4 regions of the Pantoea sp. CFCC18177 genome follow, and region 1 is predicted to be linked to each of the others. Evidence: predicted binding sites of a transcription regulator. Region 1 holds the regulator's gene; each other region holds the start of a gene.
The links. The regulator CRP, encoded in region 1, controls carbon source genes, mostly activating them, when cyclic AMP is high. The targets are predictions, from matches to a motif close to ATGTGANNNNNNTCACAT.
Positions count from the first base shown of each region.

Region 2: ACPUC8_RS08560 (iron-containing alcohol dehydrogenase) is a predicted target of CRP. The motif match lies at 2,612-2,629, and genes of this name have one in related genera.
Region 3: cdd (cytidine deaminase) is a predicted target of CRP. The motif match lies at 2,693-2,710, and genes of this name have one in related genera.
Region 4: ACPUC8_RS11505 (glycine dehydrogenase) is a predicted target of CRP. The motif match lies at 3,001-3,018, and genes of this name have one in related genera.

Region 1 covers NZ_JBNBPL010000028.1:45,965-51,736, reverse strand. The annotation lists gene ACPUC8_RS22145 (hydrolase) at 1-673, shown strand, start outside; gene ACPUC8_RS22140 (YheU family protein) at 676-894, shown strand; gene ACPUC8_RS22135 (phosphoribulokinase) at 956-1,825, shown strand; gene ACPUC8_RS22130 (OsmC family protein) at 1,899-2,303, opposite strand; gene crp (cAMP-activated global transcriptional regulator CRP) at 2,592-3,224, shown strand; gene ACPUC8_RS22120 (YccS/YhfK family putative transporter) at 3,283-5,358, shown strand; gene argD (bifunctional acetylornithine/succinyldiaminopimelate transaminase) at 5,359-5,772, opposite strand, start outside.
Region 2 covers NZ_JBNBPL010000006.1:162,935-168,706, forward strand. The annotation lists gene ACPUC8_RS08550 (phosphoglycerate dehydrogenase) at 1-206, opposite strand, end outside; gene ACPUC8_RS08555 (dihydrodipicolinate synthase family protein) at 453-1,337, opposite strand; gene ACPUC8_RS08560 (iron-containing alcohol dehydrogenase) at 1,355-2,503, opposite strand; gene dtnK (D-threonate kinase) at 2,693-3,964, shown strand; gene ACPUC8_RS08570 (D-threonate 4-phosphate dehydrogenase) at 3,957-4,937, shown strand; gene ACPUC8_RS08575 (DeoR/GlpR family DNA-binding transcription regulator) at 4,944-5,705, shown strand.
Region 3 covers NZ_JBNBPL010000002.1:14,819-20,590, reverse strand. The annotation lists gene ACPUC8_RS02175 (NAD-dependent malic enzyme) at 1-1,584, opposite strand, end outside; gene cdd (cytidine deaminase) at 1,743-2,639, opposite strand; gene ACPUC8_RS02165 (CidB/LrgB family autolysis modulator) at 2,765-3,457, opposite strand; gene ACPUC8_RS02160 (CidA/LrgA family protein) at 3,450-3,857, opposite strand; gene metG (methionine--tRNA ligase) at 4,029-5,772, opposite strand, start outside.
Region 4 covers NZ_JBNBPL010000009.1:76,972-82,743, forward strand. The annotation lists gene mpl (UDP-N-acetylmuramate:L-alanyl-gamma-D-glutamyl-meso-diaminopimelate ligase) at 1-358, shown strand, start outside; gene yjgA (ribosome biogenesis factor YjgA) at 452-1,000, opposite strand; gene pmbA (metalloprotease PmbA) at 1,117-2,457, shown strand; gene cybC (cytochrome b562) at 2,529-2,915, shown strand; gene ACPUC8_RS11505 (glycine dehydrogenase) at 3,170-3,508, shown strand; gene ACPUC8_RS11510 (SFCGS family glycine-rich protein) at 3,526-3,882, shown strand; gene ACPUC8_RS11515 (DUF4312 family protein) at 3,885-4,184, shown strand; gene ACPUC8_RS11520 (DUF4311 domain-containing protein) at 4,210-4,986, shown strand; gene ACPUC8_RS11525 (DUF4310 family protein) at 4,999-5,646, shown strand.

The DNA of each region.
Region 1 (5,772 bases):
GGAACCCAATCGCCTGCAGCGCATTTACCACTCAGGTGAGACTGAAGACGCCACCTTTTTCCTGCACTGGCTCCAGCGCGAATGGGGTACGGTTCCGACTGCTGCGGTGGGCGTTTCACTCGGTGGTAATATGCTGGCCTATTTGCTGGGCATGCAGGGCAACGATGCTCTGGTTGATGCCGCCGTTGCGATTTCGGCCCCCTTTGCCCTTGAACCCTGTAGCGAAAAGCTGGATGCCGGCTTCTCGCGCTTCTATCAGCACTATTTGCTCACTAAGCTGAAACAGAATGCCACGCGTAAACTGCTGGCCTGGCCCGGCACGCTGCCGGTGGAACTGAGCCAGCTGCGCGCCTTTCGCCGCATTCGTGAGTTCGATGATGCGATTACCGCACGCGCGCACGGTTTTCTGGATGCCAATGACTATTATCGACGTGCCAGCGCCATGCCGCTGCTCAGCGGCGTACGCAAGCCGTTGCTGGTCATTCACGCCAAAGACGACCCGTTTATGACCGATGCAGTGATACCGCAACCAGAACAGCTGTCACCCTCCATTGAATATCAGCTGACGCAACAAGGCGGTCATGTTGGTTTTGTCGGCGGCACCTTGCTGAAGCCGAAAATGTGGCTGGAACAGCGTGTGCCTGACTGGCTTTCAACCTATCTGGATGTGTGATCGTGATTATTCCCTGGCAAGAACTTGAAGTGACAACGCTGGAAAACCTGATTGAAACCTTCGTGTTACGTGAAGGCACCGATTACGGCGAGCAGGAGCGCAGCCTGGCGCAGAAGGTGGCCGATGTGCGCCGCCAACTGGAACGCGGAGAAGTCGTGCTGGTGTGGTCTGAACTGCATGAATCAGTGAATATCATGCCAGCGCGAGATTTTCGCGGTTAATGCACCGCGCGGCAATTCGTGGTAACAATGCTCATCGCCGGACCTCACAGGGAGTTCTGTTATGTCAGCCAGGCATCCAATCATTGCCGTTACCGGTTCCAGCGGAGCCGGTACCACCACCACCAGCCTCGCCTTCCGTAAAATATTCCAGCAGTTTGATCTGCACGCTGCGGAAGTGGAAGGTGACAGCTTCCATCGCTACACCCGTCCAGAGATGGACATGGCGATCCGTAAGGCGCGCGATCTGGGTCGTCACATTAGCTACTTTGGCCCCGAAGCCAATGACTTTGGTTTATTAGAGCAGACGTTCAAGCACTACGGAAAAACCGGTCAGGGCGAATCGCGCAAGTATTTGCACACCTATGATGAAGCGGTGCCGTGGAATCAGGTGCCGGGCACCTTTACGCCATGGCAGCCGCTGCCGGACAACACCGATGTGCTGTTCTATGAAGGGTTACACGGCGGTGTGGTGACGCAACCGCATAACGTGGCAGAGCATGTGGATCTGCTGGTGGGTGTGGTGCCGATTGTGAACCTGGAGTGGATTCAAAAGCTGGTGCGCGATACCAGCGAACGTGGGCATTCTCGTGAAGCGGTGATGGATTCGGTGGTGCGTTCGATGGAGGACTATATCAACTACATCACGCCGCAGTTCTCTCGCACCCACATCAACTTCCAGCGCGTGCCGACCGTGGATACCTCCAACCCGTTTGCCGCACGTGAGATCCCTTCACTCGACGAAAGTTTTGTGGTGATCCATTTCCGTGGTCTGGAGGGGATTGCCTACCCTTACCTGCTGGCAATGATTCAGGGCTCGTTCATTTCACACATGAATACGCTGGTGGTGCCGGGGGGCAAAATGGGGCTGGCGATGGAATTGATCATGACACCGCTGGTGCAACGGCTGATCGAAGGTAAACGGATTGAATAATCCAGAATTTCTGTAGCGGCACGATGTAAGGCGTGCATCACACCGCGCGATAAATCGCGCCGCGACAGTAGGATTACAACTCTACCACTTCATAGCTGTGGGTGATTTCCACACCTTTACCCAGCATGATCGCCACCGAACAATACTTCTCAGCGGAGAGATCAACCGCGCGGGCCACGGCTTTATCACTCAACGCTTTGCCGCTGACAATAAAATGCAGGTTGATGTGGGTAAAAATACGTGGCGCTTCTTCACGGCGTTCAGACGTGAGCTTCACCTCGCAATCGGCCACATCATTACGGCCCTTTTGCAGGATAGACACCACGTCAATCGCGCTACAGCCGCCCGCCGCCATCAGAACCATCTCCATTGGACTCGGCGCTTTATCCCCTGAATTACCGTCCATTAATACCTGATGGCCAGATGAGGATTCTCCGAGAAAGGTTAACCCCTCCACCCATTTCACTCGTGCCTGCATTATTCTTTCTCCTGAAGTGGCTATTTTGCCGCCAGAGTACGCTTTCAGTTGATAAACAGCAATCCAGACTCTTCCGCCTGTTGCTGAAGCGAGACAACAGAAGACAGCTTGCAAAAGCTGTGCTACAAACAGTGCTGAAAATATTTTCGTCGTAACAGACGAAGGCGGGAAGAATCAAAAGCGTAGCTTAAGAATCACCCGGAAATAAAACGCTCGACGATTACACCGCCTGACAGGGAAAACTGCCCCCTGTGCTTTGGGCACGATTACAATAGAGGATAATAGCGAATGGTTCTCGGCAAACCGCAAACAGACCCTACACTCGAATGGTTCCTGTCCCATTGCCATATTCACAAATATCCGTCAAAGAGCACGCTCATCCATCAGGGTGAGAAAGCGGAAACGCTGTACTACATCGTGAAAGGTTCCGTTGCGGTTCTGATCAAAGATGAAGAAGGCAAAGAGATGATCCTCTCCTACCTCAATCAGGGAGATTTCATCGGCGAACTCGGCCTGTTTGAAGAAGGTCAGGAACGTAGTGCCTGGGTACGTGCCAAAACTGCCTGCGAAGTGGCTGAAATTTCCTACAAAAAATTCCGTCAGCTGATTCAGGTAAACCCGGATATTTTGATGCGACTCTCGTCGCAAATGGCGCGTCGTCTGCAAATCACCTCCGAGAAAGTGGGCAACCTTGCCTTCCTCGATGTGACGGGCCGTATCGCGCAAACACTGCTTAATCTGGCCAAACAGCCAGATGCGATGACTCACCCAGACGGGATGCAGATTAAAATCACCCGTCAGGAGATTGGTCAGATCGTGGGTTGCTCACGCGAAACCGTGGGGCGCATCCTGAAAATGCTGGAAGATCAGAACCTGATCTCCGCACACGGTAAAACCATCGTCGTTTACGGCACCCGCTAATTTCTTATCACCCACGGCGTGATGGCAACATCGCGCCGTTTTTGTTTGCGATGAGCTGATGTGGCGCCGAATCATCTATCATCCTGAGGTCAACTACGCCCTGCGGCAAACGCTGGTGCTGTGCCTGCCTGTGGCACTTGGCTGGCTGTTTGGCGATCTGCAAAAAGGCCTGTTGTTCTCATTAGTGCCTGCCTGCTGCAACATGGCCGGTCTGGATACCCCGCATAAACGCTTTTTCAAACGTCTGATTGTCGGCGGTTCGCTGTTTGCCATCGGCAGTTTTTCGATCCAGTTGCTCACGGATTATCAGATTCCGCTGCCGCTCATACTGTTTGTGCTGCCGCTGCTGATTGGTGTCACCGGTGAAATTAGCCCGTTACATGGCCGCTTGCTGCCAGCCACCCTGATTGCCGCCATCTTTAGCCTTAGCCTGGTTGGAAGGATGCCGGTTTGGGTGCCGCCGCTGCTGTATATCGGCGGTACGTTCTGGTACGGCCTGTTTAACTGGTTTTGGTTCTGGCTGTGGAAAGAGCAGCCGATGCGTGAAACCCTGAGCCTGCTGTATCGCGAACTGGCAGATTACTGTGATGCGAAATACACGCTGCTGACGCAACTCACCGATCCTGAAAAAGCGTTACCGCCGCTACTGGCACGCCAGCAAAAAGCCGTCGATCTGATCACCACCTGTTATCAGCAGATGCATATGCTCTCGGCCAACCGCGATAACAGCCATAAGCGTCTGACGCGAGCGTTTCAGGTGGCGTTGGATTTACAGGAACACATTTCGGTGAGCCTGCATCAGCCGGAAGAGGTGCAAAAGCTGGTCGAGCAGAGCCACGCTGAGGCGGTGATCCGTTGGAATGCGAAAACCATCTCCGCGCGCCTGCGCATCCTCGCCGATGCGATTCTCTATCATCAGTTGCCGGAGCGCTTCCATATGGAGAAGCCACTCGGGGCGCTGGAAAAAATCGCGCGCCAGCACCCAGATAATCCGGTCGGCAACTTCTGTTACTACCACTTCAGCCGTATCGCACGCGTCTTACGCACGCAGAAGCCGTTGTACACGCGTGACCTGATGGCGGATCGTCAGCGCCGTCTGCCGTTCTTCCCCGCGTTGCGCAGCTATCTGTCATTGAAATCTGCCGCTTTACGCACCGCCGCACGCATCTCGGTGATGCTAATGTTCGGCAGCGCAGTCGCGCTGTTCTTCAACATTCCTAAGCCCTACTGGATTCTGATGACCATCATGTTTGTCAGTCAGAATGGCTACAGCGCCACGCGGGTGCGCATTCAGCACCGTGCGCTCGGCACCTTTGCCGGCTTGCTGATTGCGGCGGCCTCACTGCGACTGGCCGTACCCGAATCGGTCACCTTACTGTTTATGCTGGCCATCACCCTCGCCAGCTATCTGGTGACGCGCAAATATTATGGCTGGTCGATGATTGGCTTCACCGTTACCGCCGTGTATTCCTTACAGTTGCTGTCGCTCAATGGCGCACAGTTCTTATTGCCGCGCATGATGGATACGCTGATGGGCTGTCTGATTGCGTTTGCAGGCATGATCTGGCTGTGGCCGCAGTGGCAGAGCGGATTGCTACGCAGTAACGCCCATGATGCGCTGGAAGCCTATCAGGAAGCGTTGCGAATGCTGCTGGGGCCGGAACAATCGCCGGAAAAGCTGGCGTACCAACGCATGAAGGTCAACCAAGCGCACAATGCGCTGTTCAACTCGCTTAACCAGGCATCAAGCGAACCGGGCTTCAACGCGCAGTACCTGAAAGATATGCGCATGTGGGTAACACACAGTCAGTTTATCGTCGAGCATCTCAACGCCATGACGATTCTGGCACGTGAGCACACCATGCTGACGCCGAAACTGGCGGAGCGTTATCTGCAATCCTGTGAAATTGCGCTGCAACGCTGTCAGCAGCGGCTGGCATACGATGGACCAGGCAATGACAGCAACATTCTGGAAGCGCCGGAGAATCTGAATGAGGGGCCGGTGACGATTGTGGAACAGCATGTGAAGCGCATCCTGCAACACCTGAACGTGATGCACACTATCTCTTCACTGGCATGGAGCCAGCGACCGCATCATGGTCGCTGGCTCAAAGTATTACGGCCAAAAAGTTAATTACGCCGCCAGCACCTTCTCAATGGCTTTGGCGAAACGCGCCATGCCTTCTGCGATATCGGTTGGCTCGATCACCAGCGAAGGCACAAAACGAATCACGTCGGTGCCCGCCGTCAGCACCATCAATCCTTCTGCGGCTGATGCATTGAGGATGTCGCGTGCTTTGCTGGCGTACTGCGGTTTCAACGCCGCACCAATCAGTAAACCTTTGCCGCGAATCTCACTGAACAGTTCAAATTGACTGTTGATGGCCTGCAGACCTTCCACGAACTGCTGGCGACGCGCTTCCACGCCATTCAGCACTTCTGGTGTATTGATAATATCCAGCGCGGTTTCGGCAATCGCACAGGCCAGCGGGTTACCGCCGTAAGTGGTGCCGTGCACACCTGGCGCCATCACAGAGGCAATTTCGTT
Region 2 (5,772 bases), on a different contig from region 1:
TTCAGATGTGGCGCTTTCTCCAGCAGTGCTTCGTTGACGTCAGTGAACGCAACGATCATCGCCACGGTATCGGCCAGATGCGGTTCCAGCGCGCTGAGCGGTGCATCAGCGGGCAGGGTAATCAGCTCAAAACCGTGCTGCTGCAGGGTGTCGATGGGGGCAGCGTCGTATTTGGCGAATGAAGGTGAGGTACAGATGACTTTCATGATTCTTCCCGGTGTTAATACCCGTCATACTTCAAGCTGCAGGTGCGTTGGCTGCGTGAGCTAACCCCAGTCACTTACTTCAGTAAGCTCCTGGGGATTAACTCACTTGCCGCGTGATTCGGCTAAAGCCTCACCCTGCGGGCCAGCGCTAGCGCTGTTCAAATAAGCCTGCGGCATATTTGTCCTGCAGCTCGAATTATTTAGGGTATTTAGGTGGTAAAAAGGCAAAAAGACTGCCCAAAATCATTACTGCAAATACTGATTCACGATCTGGCGGATCTTCTGCTCTTCTTCGGCAGAGAAGCTCACTGCATAGCGGCTGTTGCCTACATCAGAACCCAGCAGTGAAACCGCACGTTTCACGGTGGCCGGTGGGAAACCGACGCTGTAGAGATCGGTACGCAGACCGGTGATGTTCTCTTGCGCCTGGCGTGAACCTTCAATATCGCCCGCGTGGAAACGTGCCCAGATGGCGTTGATCTCTTTCGGTGCCACGTTGGCCAGACCAGAAATACAGGCGGTGCAACCTTCGACAAAGCCGCGATGGATCAGCGAGTCTGGGCCAGTCAGCACGTTAAAGTTTTCCATGCCTTCTGCTGCTTGCAGGAAGCCGCTCAGGCTTTCGTAGCTGCCCGCACTGTCTTTAATGCCGATGATGTTCGGGTGCGCGGCCAGCGTGCGCACAGTCTCCGGCTGCAGGGTGTTGCCGGTACGCGCAGGGATGTTGTACAGATAAAGCGGCACATCAATCGCGTCGGCTACCGCGCGGTAGTGAGCAATCAGCTCTTCCTGCTTCAGCGGCACGAAATAGGGTGTGATCACCGAAACGGCATCGACGCCCAGTTTGGCAATCTGCTTGCCCAGACGGATAGTTTCACGGGTGGAGATCTCACCAATGTGCGCCACAACCGGTGCCGCACCGTTCACTTCTTCGACACAGGTTTCCGTCACCGCCAGTTTCTCCTGCTCGTTCAGCACGAAGAATTCACCGTTGGTGCCGCCGCAGAAAATACCGTTGCCTGCGCTCAGCTGGCGTTGTACCTGCACGCGTTGCGCGGCTGGGTTGAATGCACCTTCGCTATCAAAAGTGGTGACGATGGCGGTTAATACGCCCTGAATTTTCTTGCTCATGATTCCCTCATTAATCCTTAGTGATTCAAAGCCGGAAACAGCGTCAGGTAGACGTTTCTCACGTCATCGGCGCTGACTTTCATCGGCACATTCTTCATCAGACGCTGCACGTCGAGCGCGGCTTCAACCAGATACGGCAGATGATCTGGGCCAATGCCCAGTTCTTCCAGACTGGCCGGTAATTTGAGACGCTTCACCAGCGCGGCGAAATACTCCACCAGCGCGTGAGATTTGGCTTCTTCATCCAGTGTGGTATCGGCATCTGGCAGTAAATCGTAGGCTTGCGCGAATTTGCTCACCGCAGCAGGGCGGACGAAGCGCATGCAAGGGGCCAGCAGAATGGCATTCGCCACGCCGTGTGGCAGGTGATATTTGCCGCCCAGAGGATAAGACATTGCATGGACCAGATGCGTCCCGGCATGAGCAATGGACGCGCCGCCATAATAGGAGGCCCACAGCATATTGAGGCGCGCCTCAAGGTTGCCCGGCTCGGCAATGGTGGTCTCAAGACTGGCGAACAACTTTTTCATGCCGATCAGTGCATAGTTATCGCTTACCGGGTTGGACACGGTGGCGGTAAAGCACTCGATCAGATGGCACAACGCATCGATACCGGTTGAAGAAGCGATGTGAGGCGGCATGCTGGTGGTCAGCTCGGGGACCAGTGCGACATAATCTGGCAGCATCACCGGTGTGATAATGCCCACCTTAGTCTCTTTCTCAGGGATCGCCAGGATCGCATTAGGCGTGGCTTCCGATCCTGTACCCGCAGTGGTCGGGATCAACAGGGATGTGGTACGGGTTTGTGGTTTTTCACCGGCCAGCAGCGCATCCAGCGTGGGTGCGCCGTCAACGCACAGGATCGACAGCAGCTTTGCGACATCCAGTACGCTGCCTCCGCCGACGCCGATCACCAGGTCCACATCTGTAGAGGGCAACGCAGCAACAATGGCAGCAACATCATGCTGGCTCGGTTCTGGTGGGACGCTGTTTACAATGCTTAAACTGCTGATCTGCTGCTTCAGCTGCGCGATCAGCGTCTGAACCGCTGGAATGCCTTCAATATTCTTATCGGTTACCAGAAGCGCTTTTTCTTTACCTTGCAGCAAATAGCTAAGGTCATTAAGCGCCTGAAAGCCACTGATCACGGTGCTGTTGATATTCATTTCATACCCTTATTGCGGTTTTTTCGTACTGAATGATTAACTTTGCTCAATCAGTGCAGGTTCTGTCACTACAGTGCCTAAATTTATAGGGCAAATTGATTTCAAATAATTTGATCTTGCTCACATATAATCAATCATGATTGAATATAATCAATCTCAACACGGCGAGCTGCCGGTAGAGGAAAGAGAATGACTTCACAGCCATGGAAAACGCCAGTCTTAGTGATCGCCGATGATTTTACCGGGGCCAATGATGCCGGTAGCGGATTGGCGCGAGCGGGCGCAAAAGTGCATGTGCTGTTTGATAGCAGCACGCCACATGATGCCAACAGTGCGGATGTACTGGTGATCAGCACCGATAGCCGAGCGGTGAGCGCCGCAGATGCTGCGCATCGTACAACGCTTGCCGTACAGCAGCATCAGGCGATTGCCCAGGATGGTTGGCTGTTTAAAAAGATCGATTCCACACTGCGCGGCAATCCAGGCGCTGAAATTGAAGCGGCATTAACAGCCAGCGGGAAAACCCTGGCGTTGGTGGTGCCTGCGGTACCCAGGTTGGGACGCACCACCCGCCAGGGAGAGGTGTGGATCAATCAGCAGCGTCTGACCGATACCGAATTTGCCAGCGATCCTAAAACGCCCGTCACCAGCAGCCATGTGCTAACCCGGCTACAAATGCAGAGTGCAATGGCGGGCGAAACGCTCGATCTGGACACCGTACGCAGTGGTCAACTGGCACAGATTCTCGCCACAAAACAGGGCCTGGTGGTGGTGGATGCCGAACAGGATGCGGACATCGCGTTACTGATGGCGGCAGCAGCGACCTTGCCCGTTCGACCGCTACTGGCGGGGGCATCGGGACTGGGCGACGCGCTGGGAGAGTATATGGCTGCACGTCCGGCACGGCCGGTGTTAGCGGTGGTGGGGTCGATGAGCGCGATTGCCCAGCAGCAGATTGCCCGTCTCGCTACTCAGCGAGAGATCCGCATTATCGACATCGATATTCGCCAGCTGTTTGCGCAGCCCGCATGGCCGCAAGCTAACGTGTGGCAACAGGCCATGCAACAAGCAATAAGTGCCGGGGCGCATTGTGTAGTGCGCACCACACAGCATGCCGATCAGCGTCACGATATTGAACAGCTCTGCCAGCAGCATCAGGTTTCACGCCAGGAATTAGGTGAACGCATTTGCCAGCTCCTGGCGCAGTTAACCAGCAAAGTTTGTCGTCACGCATTGCCCGCCGGGTTGTACCTCTCTGGCGGCGACGTTGCGATTGCCGTAGCACAGGCGCTAGGTGCCAGCGGTTTCCAGATTCAGGGCTTGGTGGCAGGCTGTGTGCCGCACGGGGTTCTGCTTAATAGCGAATTACACCTGCCGGTGATGACCAAAGCGGGTGGCTTTGGCGACGTAAACACCCTGGTAGAAGCCATCCGTTTCATTGAGGAGAAGTCGAGTGAATAAAATTATTGCGGTGACCATGGGCGATCCGGCGGGCATCAGCCCGGAGATCATCATTAAAGCGTTAGCAGAAGGCGAGCTGGCGGGTATTCCCGCGGTGGTGATCGGCTGCGCCAGCACGCTGCGTCGGGTGATGGGATTGAATATTACGCCGCAGGCTGAACTGCGCGTGCTGGATCAAGTGAAAGATGCGCATTTTGCACCCGGCATTATTAACGTGATTGACGAACCTCTGGCAAATCCTGAAGCCCTTAAGCCAGGTGTCGTGCAGAAAGAAGCGGGCGATTTGGCCTGGCGATGTGTGAAGCGTGCCACTGAACTGGCGCTGGCGGGTGACGTCCATGCGATTGCCACAGCACCGCTGAATAAAGAAGCGCTGCACTCAGCAGGGCATATTTATCCGGGGCACACTGAGCTGTTGGCGCAACTCACCAACACCAAAAATTACGCGATGGTGCTGTACACCGATCACCTCAAGGTGATTCACGTGACCACCCACATTGCGCTGCGTAAGTTCCTCGACACCCTGAATGGCGAACGTATTCAGACGGTAATTGGTATGGCGGATAGTTTCCTGCGCCGCGTCGGCTTTGACAATCCTCGTATTGCCGTGGCCGGTGTGAATCCGCATGCAGGTGAGAACGGTCTGTTTGGTGATGAAGAGATCACTACCGTCGCGCCGGCAATCAAAGTGATGAAAGAGAAGGGGATTGATGTCTATGGCCCTTGCCCGCCGGATACCGTGTTCCTGCAGTGTCAGCAGGGGCAGTACGATATGGTGGTGGCGATGTATCACGATCAAGGTCATATCCCACTGAAACTATTAGGCTTTTATGACGGCGTCAACATCACTGCGGGATTGCCTTTTATCCGTACTTCGGCGGACCATGGCACGGCGTTTGATATCGCCTGGACAGGTAAAGCGAACTCTGCGAGCATGGCGATCTCCATTAAACTCGCGATGCAGCTAGCATAGGGAAATATGAAGGGACAAAGCCGTCTCGACCAGATTATGGACTATTTGAAAAGTCATAATCTGGTCACTGTAGAACAGCTGGTGAGTGCGATTTCTGCCTCGCCTGCGACGATCCGCCGCGATCTGATCAAGCTCGACAAGGAAGGCGTCATTAGCCGCAGCCATGGCGGTGTGACGCTTAATCGCTTCATTCCTGCCCAGCCCACCACGCTGGAGAAGATGCAGCGTAATCTGGCTGAGAAGCAAGCCATCGCGCAGTTTGCCGCCAGCTATGTCAAGACGGGCGATTCTGTGGTGCTGGATGCGGGCACCACCATGCTGGAGCTGGCGCGTCAATTGACCCATCTGCAGTTGCGCGTCATCACCGCAGACCTGCATATCGCGTTATTCCTGTCTGAATTTAAGCAGATTGAAACCACCATTATTGGTGGCCGTATTGATGATTCCAGCCAGTCTTGCATTGGGGAACACGGTCGCCGTCTGTTACGCAGTATCAATCCGGATATCGCTTTTGTCAGCTGTAACTCGTGGAGTATCGAACGCGGTATTACCACGCCGACGGAAGATAAAGCCGGGCTGAAGATGGATCTGTTGGCCAATGCACGTCGCCGGATTTTGCTGGCCGATAGCAGTAAGTATGGCTCCTGGTCGCTGTATTGCGCCGCGCCGATTGATAGCCTGACCGATGTGGTGACCGATGCCCGTCTGGATGAAGTGGTATGCCGCGATCTGCGCGAGCGCGGGATAGGGCTGCAACTGACTGCCTGACTATTTCCCTCACCCTAACCCTCTCCCGCAAGCGGGCGAGGGGACCGCCCGCAGAACATGCCAAATT
Region 3 (5,772 bases), on a different contig from region 1:
TTTGCCCACTTCCATGGCGATCAGTTTTGACACGCCCTGAATGTGTTTAAGCTCTGGCAGTACTGGACCTTCACCGTCATTCACCAGCGGTGAGCAGTCAGCCAGTGCACGACTGGCGGTCATCAGCATGGAGTCGGTGATGCGTGTTGCACCCGCCGCAATCACGCCCAAACCAATGCCAGGGAAAATATAGGAGTTGTTACACTGGGCAATCGGATAGGTTTTGCCTTTCCAGGTCACCGGCGCAAAGGGGCTGCCCGTGGCGACCAGCGCTTCGCCATCGGTCCAGGCGATGATATCTGCCGGGGTGGCTTCGACACGAGAGGTCGGGTTAGACAACGGCATCACAATTGGACGCTTGGTGTGCTTGTGCATCTCACGGATGATCTCCTCCGTGAACAGCCCCGGCTGGCCAGATACGCCGATTAAGATATCCGGCTTGGCGTTGCGCACGACATCCAGCAGCGAAATCGAATCGCTGGTCACATCCCAATCCTTCAGATTGTCGCTCTTCTGCACCAGTTTGCTCTGGAAATCGAGCAGGTTTGGTAGTTTGTCGGTCAGCAGGCCAAAGCGATCCACCATCATCACGCGTGAACGGGCTTCGTCGTCGCTGAGTCCTTCAGACTTCATCTGCGCAATGATCTGCTCGGCGATACCACAGCCGGCGGAACCTGCACCGAGGAACACCACTTTCTGCTCACACAGGCGGCTACCGGCTGCACGGCTGGCGGCGATCAAGGTGCCCACGGTAACGGCAGCGGTGCCTTGAATGTCATCATTAAAGCAGCAAACTTCATCGCGATAGCGTTCCAGCAGCGGCATGGCATTTTTCTGCGCGAAGTCTTCAAACTGCAACAGCACGTTCGGCCAGCGGCGTTTTACCGCCTGGATGAACTCATCAACAAAGGCTTCGTACTCTTCGCCGGTGATGCGCGGATGACGCCAGCCCATATACAACGGGTCGTTCAGCAACTGCTGGTTATTGGTACCGACATCCAGCACCACAGGCAGGGTGTAGGCCGGGCTGATCCCACCACAGGCGGTATACAGTGACAGCTTACCGATGGGAATGCCCATGCCGCCGATACCCAGGTCACCCAGACCCAGAATACGTTCGCCATCGGTGACCACAATCACTTTTACGTTCTGCTTGGTGGCGTTCTGCAGCATGTCTTCAATCCGGTCGCGGTTGTTATACGAGATGAAAACACCGCGTGCGCGACGATAGATTTCTGAGAAGTGTTCACAGGCCGCGCCGACTGTTGGGGTGTAGATAATCGGCATCATCTCTTCCAGATGATTGTCGAGCAGACGGTAGAACAGGGTTTCGTTGGTGTCCTGGATGTTACGCAGATAGACGTGCTTGTCGTTATTGTTTTTGAAATCCAGGAACTGACGCCAGGCGCGTTCGGCCTGCTCTTCGATGGTTTCAACGGCTTCAGGGAGTAGGCCGTTGAGGTTGAATTCGTTACGTTCTTCCAGGGTGAATGCGCTGCCTTTATTCAGCAGCGGAAATTCCAGCAGGATCGGACCCGCATAAGGAATATACAGCGGGCGTTTACTTTCGTAGTCGAGTTCCATGCAGTGTTTGCTCCGGTTGCAGTGTTTTCTGACGCTCACGGGAAAAGGTAACGCCAGTCCTGTTCAATGTGAAGTGGATCTGGCGCCCGATCCTATGAGTTTTCCTGCAGATGTACAGCTTTTGTTAACAGCAGGTCACAAAAGCGGTAAAAGGATCACTAAACTGATGTTTTCGAAACTAAAGTAAGTGAGAAATCTTCACAGCCCAAGGCTGCAAGCGTTGAACGTGTGGCATCAAGCTGACTCAATGTGCTGCCCTGACACTCGGACAGTACCGCCTGTTGCACAGTATTAAGTGCCTCATTGCTCATGTTCATCATAATCAGCGCGGCCTGCAATGGCGGCAAACTAGGGTTAAAAGCCGCATTCTCGGCATATTGGCCACGATAAATCTTGCCGCTTTGGCTGCGCAGTGCAACACCGCTAAAACTCTGGCTGTAGGGGGCGTGGCTGTGATTGGCCGCCTCAATCGCGGCTTGCTGTAGCAGATCACCGTCAACGTTAAAGCCGTGATCGATTGGCGTGAGCAGGCGCTCGGTAATATTCAAATCCGCCGGGCCAAAGGCATCAGGCAGATAATCACCCAGCGTGCTGATAGCGCGACCGGGTAAACTAATGCGGATAGCCGTACCGCTATTCAGTTCATTCATAAACTGACGGCAGTGGCCGCAAGGCGTGTAGTTAACGGTGATGGCATCCAGCTTTTCTTCACCGCGCAGCCAGGCGTGGGTGATGGCGCTTTGTTCCGCATGAACGGTTTGTTGCAGTGGAGCGTGCTCAAACTCCATATTGGCACCAAAGTACCAGTGACCGCTGACACCGCGCGAAATCGCCCCCACGTTAAAGTTAGACACGGTGGCGACTGCACAGCATGCAGCAATCGGCAGCAGCGCCAACGCCAGCGCATCCTCATCCAGACCGGTTTCCTGCTTCAGGTGCGCCACATCTTGCGGGCGGAGTACGCCCTGAAAATCAACCGAATCCAGCAGCGGTTGGATCGCCGCTTGTAACGAAGCGGGCAGGGCAGTAAAAGCAGCAGTAAATCGTGGATGCATGATGTGATGACCTCATAAACGCGTTAACGGCGATGCGCCGTCTGAGGGGTTATATGTGATCTATGTCGCTATGACAATGTAAGCTGATTCAGTTGTTTCAACTTTGCGAGATCTCTCGCAAAGTTTTAGCCAAACCAGTGCATCAGCAACGGAAAAAGAAACGGTGCCAGTAGCGAAGTAATGATGCCGCAAATCACTAACGCCAGAGAACTAAACGCCCCTTCCTGATAATCGATCTCCGCTGCACGTGCGGTGCCTAACGCGTGGGATGCATTGCCAATTGCTAATCCGCGTGAAGATTTGCTGCGCACGTTAAACAGATTGAGCAACATATGGCCGAACACCGCACCCAGTACCCCGGCAATCAGCACGCAGATAGCACTGATGGCGGGGATACCGTGCAGCGAGCCGGACACCGCCATGGCAATCGGCGTGGTGACCGATTTCGGCATGATGGTGGCGGCAATTTCTGGTGTTGCCCCCATCCACAGCGCGATAGCGGTGCCTGATACCATCGCGGTGATGCTACCGATAAAACACACGCTGATGATGGTTTTCCAGCGCGCGCGTATTTGATGCATCTGCTCATACAGCGGCAAGGCCAGCGCCACCACGGCCGGTTGCAACAGTTGGTTCAGGAATGCACTGCCGGCGAAATAGCGCGTGTAAGGAATATGTGTGAGCAGCAGAATGGGGATCACGATCGCCATCGCCACCAGTAATGGGTTAATGATGGAAATATTGATTTTTGCTGCCAGCTTGCGCGCTAACAGATAAGCCACCAGGGTAAGCGGTAGCGACCACCATGCGTCAGTCATGCGGCTGCTCCTGCGGACGTTGCAGACGCTCGGCGCTGATGCCGACAATCAACAGCACCAAAAACGTGCTGACAAAGCAGGAAACCACAATGGGCCCAAATTGGGCACTGAGAATATCAGTGTAACCCATTACGCCCACGCTGATGGGGACGAACAGCAGCGCCATATAGCGGATCAACAGATAGCAGCCAGGTTTGACCCACTCAACCGGCAGGATTTGCAGCGCCAGCAAGCTGAACAGCAAGAGCATGCCAATAATGCTCCCCGGAATGGTGATCGGGAGTAGGGCAGCAACACCATTTCCGGCATACAGCGCGGCATAAATAATCACAAAGGCACGCAAATAGTGCCAGCAAGCAGTTAACACGACAGGCTCCACACTAGAGGGGATACCCTTCATACTTCAAGTTGCATGTGCGTTGGCTACGTGCATTCACCTCAGTCACTTACTTCAGTAAGCTCCTGAGGTGAATGCACTTGCCGCCTTCCTGAACCAGGAGTAGGCCCCATGAGGGGACTCGAAATATTTTGGGTATAGATAAAAAAGCCGCCCCGAAGGCGGCTTGTTCAATTACTTAACCTGCATACCCGGTTTCGCACCGCTATCCACTGACAGCACGAACAGGTCTGAACCGCCTGAACCTGCTGACAGCACCATGCCTTCCGACACGCCGAAACGCATCTTACGTGGGGCAAGGTTAGCGACGATAATAGTCATCTTACCGACCAGCACCGACGGATCAGGATAAGCCGCACGAATGCCGGAGAAGATCTGGCGCTTCTCGCCGCCGAGATCCAGCTCCAGGCGCAGCAGCTTGTCAGAACCTTCAACCAACTCGGCTTTCTCGATCAGCGCGACGCGCATATCGACTTTGGCAAAATCGTCGATAGTGATGGTGTCGCCAATTGGCGCATCAGCCAGAGGACCGGTGACCGCAGGCTTATTTGCTGCTGCCGCGTCCTCTTTAGACGCCTCAATCAACCCTTCCACTTTCGCCATTTCGATACGACCGTACAGCGCTTTGAACGGGGCAACATCATGATTCAGCAGCGGCTGCGCAATCGCATCCCAGCTCAGTTCGCTCTGCAGGAAAGCTTCAGCACGTGCACTCAGCGATGGCAATACCGGCTTCAGCCAGGTCATCAACACGCGGAACAGGTTGATACCCATGGAGCAGATCGCTTGCAGGTCAGCATCGCGGCCTTCCTGTTTCGCCACCACCCACGGTGCCTGCTCATCAACATAGCGGTTAGCAATGTCGGCCAGCGCCATGATTTCGCGGATGGCTCGGTTGTATTCGCGGCTTGCCCAGGCTTCACCGATCTTCTCTGAAGCATCAACGAAGGTCTGATACAGCGCCGGATCGGCCAGTTCGCTCGACAGTTTGCCGCTGAAGCGTTTAGTAATGAAGCCCGCGTTGCGTGACGCCAGGTTTACCACTTTATTAACGATATCCGCGTTCACGCGCTGCACGAAATCTTCCAGATTGAGGTCGATATCATCGATACGTGAAGAGAGTTTCGCCGCGTAGTAGTAACGCAGGCTGTCAGCATCCAGGTGTTGCAGCCAGGTGCTGGCTTTGATGAAGGTGCCGCGTGATTTGGACATCTTCGCGCCGTTCACTGTCACATAACCGTGGACAAACAGGTTGGTCGGTTTGCGGAAGTTGCTGCCTTCCAGCATCGCTGGCCAGAACAGGCTGTGGAAGTAAACGATGTCTTTACCGATGAAGTGATACAGCTCGGTAGAGGAATCTTTCTTCCAGAACTCGTCGAAATTGATATCGCCGCGCTTGTCACACAGGTTCTTAAAGGAACCCATATAACCGATTGGCGCATCCAGCCACACGTAGAAATATTTGCCCGGCGCACCTGGAATTTCAAAGCCGAAGTAAGGGGCATCACGAGAAATATCCCACTGCTGCAAGCCAGAATCGAACCACTCCTGCATCTTGTTCGCAACCTGCTCCTGCAACGCACCTGAACGGGTCCAGGTCTGCAACATCGCACTGAATGACGGCAGGTCGAAGAAGAAGTGTTCTGAATCACGCAATACCGGTGTCGCACCAGATACCACTGATTTTGGATCGATCAGCTCGGTTGGGCTGTAGGTCGCGCTGCACACTTCGCAGTTATCGCCATACTGATCCGGTGACTTACATTTCGGGCAGGTGCCTTTCACAAAACGATCGGGCAGGAACATGCCTTTCTCGGGATCGTACAGCTGTGAAATAGTGCGGTTTTTAATGAAACCGTTTTCTTTCAGGCGGCCGTAGATCAGCTCAGACAGCTGGCGGTTTTCGTCACCGTGCGTC
Region 4 (5,772 bases), on a different contig from region 1:
CCCCACGGCGATTCACGCCACGCTGGCGGCGCTGCGCAGTAAAGTCGGTGGCACGGCGCGCATTCTGGCAGTGCTGGAGCCACGCTCTAACACCATGAAGATGGGCGTCAGTAAAAACGATTTGGCACCGTCACTGGGCCGTGCTGATAACGTGTTCCTGTTCCAGCCACATCATATTCCGTGGCAGGTGTCGGATGTGGCGGAAGCCTGTGTCCAGCCAGCCAAGTGGAGCGCGGATATCGATACGCTGGTAGAGATGGTGGCGAAAGAAGCCCAGCCAGGAGATTCCATTCTGGTGATGAGTAACGGCGGCTTTGGTGGTATTCATCAGAAACTGCTGGAGCGATTGGGGCGTTAAGTTTGCGGTGGCCATAAATGGCCACCCTACAAGGTATGCAATCTCATTGCAGGGTCGCCATTCATGGCGACCTTTTTAATGAGCGCAGCGGACCTACGCTTCTGCCAACTCGCGCAGATACTGGAAAATCTGACGGGCTGATTTAACCGGCTTGTTCGCGGCTTTCTCTTTCTGCGCATTACGGATCATGCTGCGCAACTGCTGACGGTCAGCGTCTGGATAGAGGGCAATCACCTCTGCCACGGCGTCATCGCCTTTCTCAATCAAACGATCGCGCAACTGCTCGAGTTTATGGAACAGCGCAACCTGCTGGTTGTGGCGGTTCTTCAGCTTATCCAGCGCCTGACGGATCGGATCTTCATCGCGCGCGCGCAACATCTTACCGATCAGCTGCAACTGGCGGCGACGGCCTTCCTTCTTAATGCGCTGTGCCAGTTCAATGGCGGCACGCAGATCTTCGTCGAGGGGGATCTTATCGAGGGAGTTTTTCCCTAAATCCACTAACTCGGCACCGAGGCGTTTTAGCTCTTCGGCGTCGCGTTTAATTTCGCTTTTACTGACCCAGATAATCTCATCGTCTTCATCTTCTTCGTTTTGATTATCCGGCACATCGTCGAGCCAGTCATCGGGCTGCTTGGTCATCTCTTGGCTCCCTAAAAAAAAGAGGCTAATCCTACCAGTTTATCGGGCGACTGCGAAATTGTTCTCTGAGTCTGATAGACTCAATAAATTCATACTTAAGATTAGACGGCAGGTCGATGAACGTATCTACTCAGGTTGCAGAACAACGTAAAGTGTTAGAACAGGCTGTCGCGCAGGCGCTGGAACTGGCGAAAGCCAGCACCGATGGTGCAGAAGTGGCGGTCACTAAAACCACCGGCATCGGCGTCAGCACCCGCTACGGCGAAGTCGAAAACGTCGAATTCAACAGCGATGGTGCGCTCGGCATCACCGTCTATCATCAAAACCGAAAAGGCAGTGCTTCCTCAACCGACCTTAGCCCGGATGCGATTAAACGCACCGTGCAGGCGGCGATCGATATTGCCCGTTACACCTCCGTTGATCCTTTTGGTGCACCCGCCGATCCCGATCTGCTGGCCTTTGAAGCGCCGGATCTTGATCTCTACCATCCGTGGGAGATCGATGCCGATCGCGCTATCGAACTGGCCGCTCAGGCGGAACAAGCGTCACTGCAGGCGGATAAGCGCATCACCAATACCGAAGGCGGCAGCTTTAACAGCCATGTCGGCATCAAAGTGTTTGGTAACAGCCACGGCATGCTGCAAAGCTACTGCTCAAGCCGTCATTCACTCTCCAGCTGCGTGATTGCAGAGCAAGATGGCGACATGGAGCGTGACTACGCTTACACCATTGGTCGCTCAATGGACGACCTGAAAAGCGCGGAATGGGTGGGGCAGGAGTGTGCGCGTCGCGTGTTGTCACGTTTAGCGCCGCGTAAGCTGTCGACCATGAAAGCACCGGTGATCTTCGCGCCAGAAGTGGCGACCGGTCTGTTCGGCCATCTGGTGGGCATGATCAGCGGTGGTAGCGTCTATCGCAAATCGACCTTCCTGTTGGATTCACTGGGCAAACAGATTCTGCCGGAATGGCTGACCATCGAAGAGAAACCGCATCTGCTGAAAGGGCTGGCTTCCACGCCGTTCGACAGCGAAGGTGTGCGCACTCAGGCGCGTGACATTATTAAAGATGGTGTACTGCAAAACTGGCTGCTGACCAGCTATTCGGCGCGCAAGCTTGGCTTGCAGAGTACCGGTCATGCGGGCGGCATCCATAACTGGCGCATTGCAGGCCAGGGCCACAGCTTTGAGGATCTGTTGAAGCAGATGGGCCGTGGTTTAGTAGTCACCGAAATGATGGGTTCTAGCGTGAGTGCCATGACAGGCGACTACTCGCGCGGCGCGTCAGGCTTTTGGGTTGAAAACGGTGAAATCCAATATCCTGTGAGCGAGATCACAATTGCGGGCAACCTGAAAGACATGTGGCTCAATATGGTAACTCTCGGTAACGACATTGAAACGCGCAGCAATATACAATGCGGGTCGGTGCTGCTGCCGGAGATGAAAATCGCCGGACAATAAAACATCGCTTCCTGAAAGCAGCCCAAGTGGCTGCTTTTTTATTAGCCCGACAATAATAAAAGGATATACCGATGCGTAAGCATGTGATTGCAATGTTGTCTCTCTCGCTGTTGTTCTCCTCGGCTAGCGTTTTTGCCGCTGACCTGGAGAAAGATATGGATACGCTGAAAGATGGTCTGAGCGTGGTGAAAAAAACCTCCGATGCTCAGGAAATGCAAACTGCACTCGGCAAGATGCGCCAGGCGGCGGAGGATGCGAAAAAATCCACCCCGGAGAAACTGGAAGGTCAGTCGGCTGACAGCGCTCAGATTAAGGATTATCACGCCGGTCTGGATTCGTTGATTGCGCAGATTGATGTCGTTGACCAGTTAGCCAAAGCCAACAAACTGGATGAGGCTAAAACGGAAGCGAAGAAACTGGAAGATATTCGCAACGCCAACCATAAGAAATTCCGCTGATAAACCTGGCCAGCCCTCTGCTGGCCTTATTTCCTTCGCTCACCTCGCCGTAATTATTCGCCTTATTCCATCACATCACCGCATTTTGTGACCTGTTTCGCACAGTTCGTGCGTACTGCGATCTGGCGCACACTCAGCCGTGGGATTTCCACTTAAAGGTGGAAAAGATGCGTCTCCACAGCGGCCAGCGGAAAGCGTAATTTCTTTTCAACGCGAATTATCTCTAATTGTCCGCAGTAAACAGGAGTAACAAGGTGAGGAGTGAAGCTGTCCCACTGAAGCAAAGTACGCCGGAAGCCATTCAGGCGTTGGCGGATAACGTGATGAAGCAAATTGCGGCGATCTACACCGCACACCAGATTGAAGCCAATGCGGTTCAGCAACAGATGCTGGCTTCACATGTGCGGGCCATGGCCGGGCGCTCCCTCACGGGTGAGGCGCTGCCAGAGGTAGAAGCCGAGCTGTTTGAAGATATCTCGCCAGACACCATGGCGCTGGCGCAGCAGGTGGTGGATCTGTTTGGCAATCTGCCTAAAGAAGAAGCCTGGCTACTTTCGGTGCATATCGAAGTGGCGAAATCGAACGAATCTTGAATTGAGAGGAATTGAACATGGTAACTGTCGTCATTGGTGATCGTCTGGGTAAAGGCCAGAAAGTCGCAGCCGGTATTGAGAAAGCGGGCGGACGTGCCGTCGTGGTACCGGGCGTCGCGGCAGACATGAAGCTGGGCGATGTGATGAAAGCGGAAAACGCAGACTTCGGCATCTCTTTCTGCGGCAGCGGCGGTGCGGGTGCCATCACTGCACAGAATAAATACGGCTACAAAGCGAAACACGGTATGCGTTCCATCGATGAAGGCGTCACGGCCATCAACGAAGGTGCCACTGTGCTGGGCTTCGGCTTTATGGATAAAGAAGAGCTGGGTGAACGTCTGGTACAGGCGTGGAACAAGAAGCACGGCAGCTAAGCATGAAACAGCAATATGACACTCAGGTCACGGTGCAGGGCAAAGGCGACAGCAAAGCAAAAGCCTTTGCCGATGCACTGAGCAAGGTGCAGCAGCAAGTGCTGCGCACCAGTCAAAAGATTCTGTTGCGCATTGAACCCATAGATGTGCGGGTGCTGCGCGCGCAGGAGAGCGTACGCACAGAGAAGTTCTTGTTCTTCTTTCTGGCGCGCGAACGACGGAACTACAGCGTCGAGCTGGAAATTACCGTCAGCGTCACCGTGATCGATACCGACAAGGTGGATTTCATCGCGACGAAATAAAAACGACAACAAAGGGTACAACAACATGTTTCTGATCATTTTGTTTAAGTCGTTGATCATTGGTGGATTGGTTGGCGTTGGGGTAGGAGCGGGCGCAGCGCGCATGTTCCACGCACCAACCACGCAAGGTATGGGCGCATTTCGTACCTTGGGTGAACTCAATTCCTGCGAAGGCGATCCTGCATCGCACTTCTCCTTTGGTCTTGGCTTCTTCTTTAACGCCTGGGCATCGTCAGTGGCTGCGGGTTCCTTCACACAGGACGTTGACCACCGCATTATTCCCAACTGGGGCGCGGCAGCGTTGATGGTGAAAAATCGTAATCTCGCGGAAACCCTGCACAACCCGAAACGCATGGCGATTGCCTGCGGCATCATCGGCATGATCGTAGTGGCATTCCTCAACAGTACCGCTTCTGCGGTGCCCGCGGCATTGCAGGTCACGGCGGTCAAAGTCTTAGTCCCCGCCGCGAACCTGCTGGTGAACACCGTGATGCCAGTGATCTTCTGGCTGGCAGCGATTGATGCCGGTAAGAAATCAGGTTTCTGGGCGACCATTTTTGGCGGTCTGGCGCAGTTGATCATGGGTAACGCAGTACCGGGCTTGGTGCTGGGCATTCTGATCGGTAAAGGCGTGGAAGAGAGCGGCTGGAACAAGGTCACCAAAGTGATGATGTTCGCTATCGTGCTGCTGTTTGCCCTGAGCGGCTTCTTCCGCGGCTTCGACATGAAGCTGCTGCAATCCTTCCAACTGGGCATCCCAGGCTGGCTGGACATGATCCACAACAGCCTGAGCGGCAAATAAGGAGCCTTGAGAATGAACGAGACCGAAAATAAAGGGTTCTGGTATGCCGACTGGTCGTTCCCGATCTTTGTTGGCCTGCTCTCCTCCGGCGTGTTCGCCGGTACGCACATGTACTACCTGTACGGTATTGGCGCATTTAACGAAGTGGCGTTTGTGTCGATGCTGCGTTCGGGTATGGAAACCGGCGTGTATGGCGCGGTGGCGGCATTTGGTGCCAGTTTCCTGTTTGCCCGCATCATCGAAGGTTCGCTGGTGGGCATCCTCGATATTGGTGGCGCAATCCAGACCGGCGTTGGCCTGGGCGTTCCCGCGCTGCTGCTTGGGGCAGGGATTGTGTTCCCGGTGGCCAACTTCGCCGCTTCACTGGCAACAGGCCTGGTGGTGGGGTTAGCCATTGGATATCTGATTATCCTGGCGCGTAAGTTCACCATTAATCAGAGCGACTCCACCTACGGTGCGGACGTGATGATGGGCGCAGGTAATGCCTCTGGTCGCTTCCTTGGGCCGTTGATCATTCTCTCTGCGATGGCCGCATCGATTCCAATCGGTCTTGGTTCGCTGGTGGGTGCGCTGCTGTTTTATCTCTGGAACAAACCGATCACCGGTGGTGCGATTCTCGGTGCCATGGTGTTAGGCGCGATGTTCCCGATTTCGTTGTAATTTTTTTGTGAGACCAGGTCGCCATTGGCGACCCTACAACGGCTCGGCGCGGTTTGTAGGGTCGGCAGTCAATTGCGGCTAGTATTTTGTAGGGTGCGCATTTATGCGCACCTGGCTAAGGAGTTC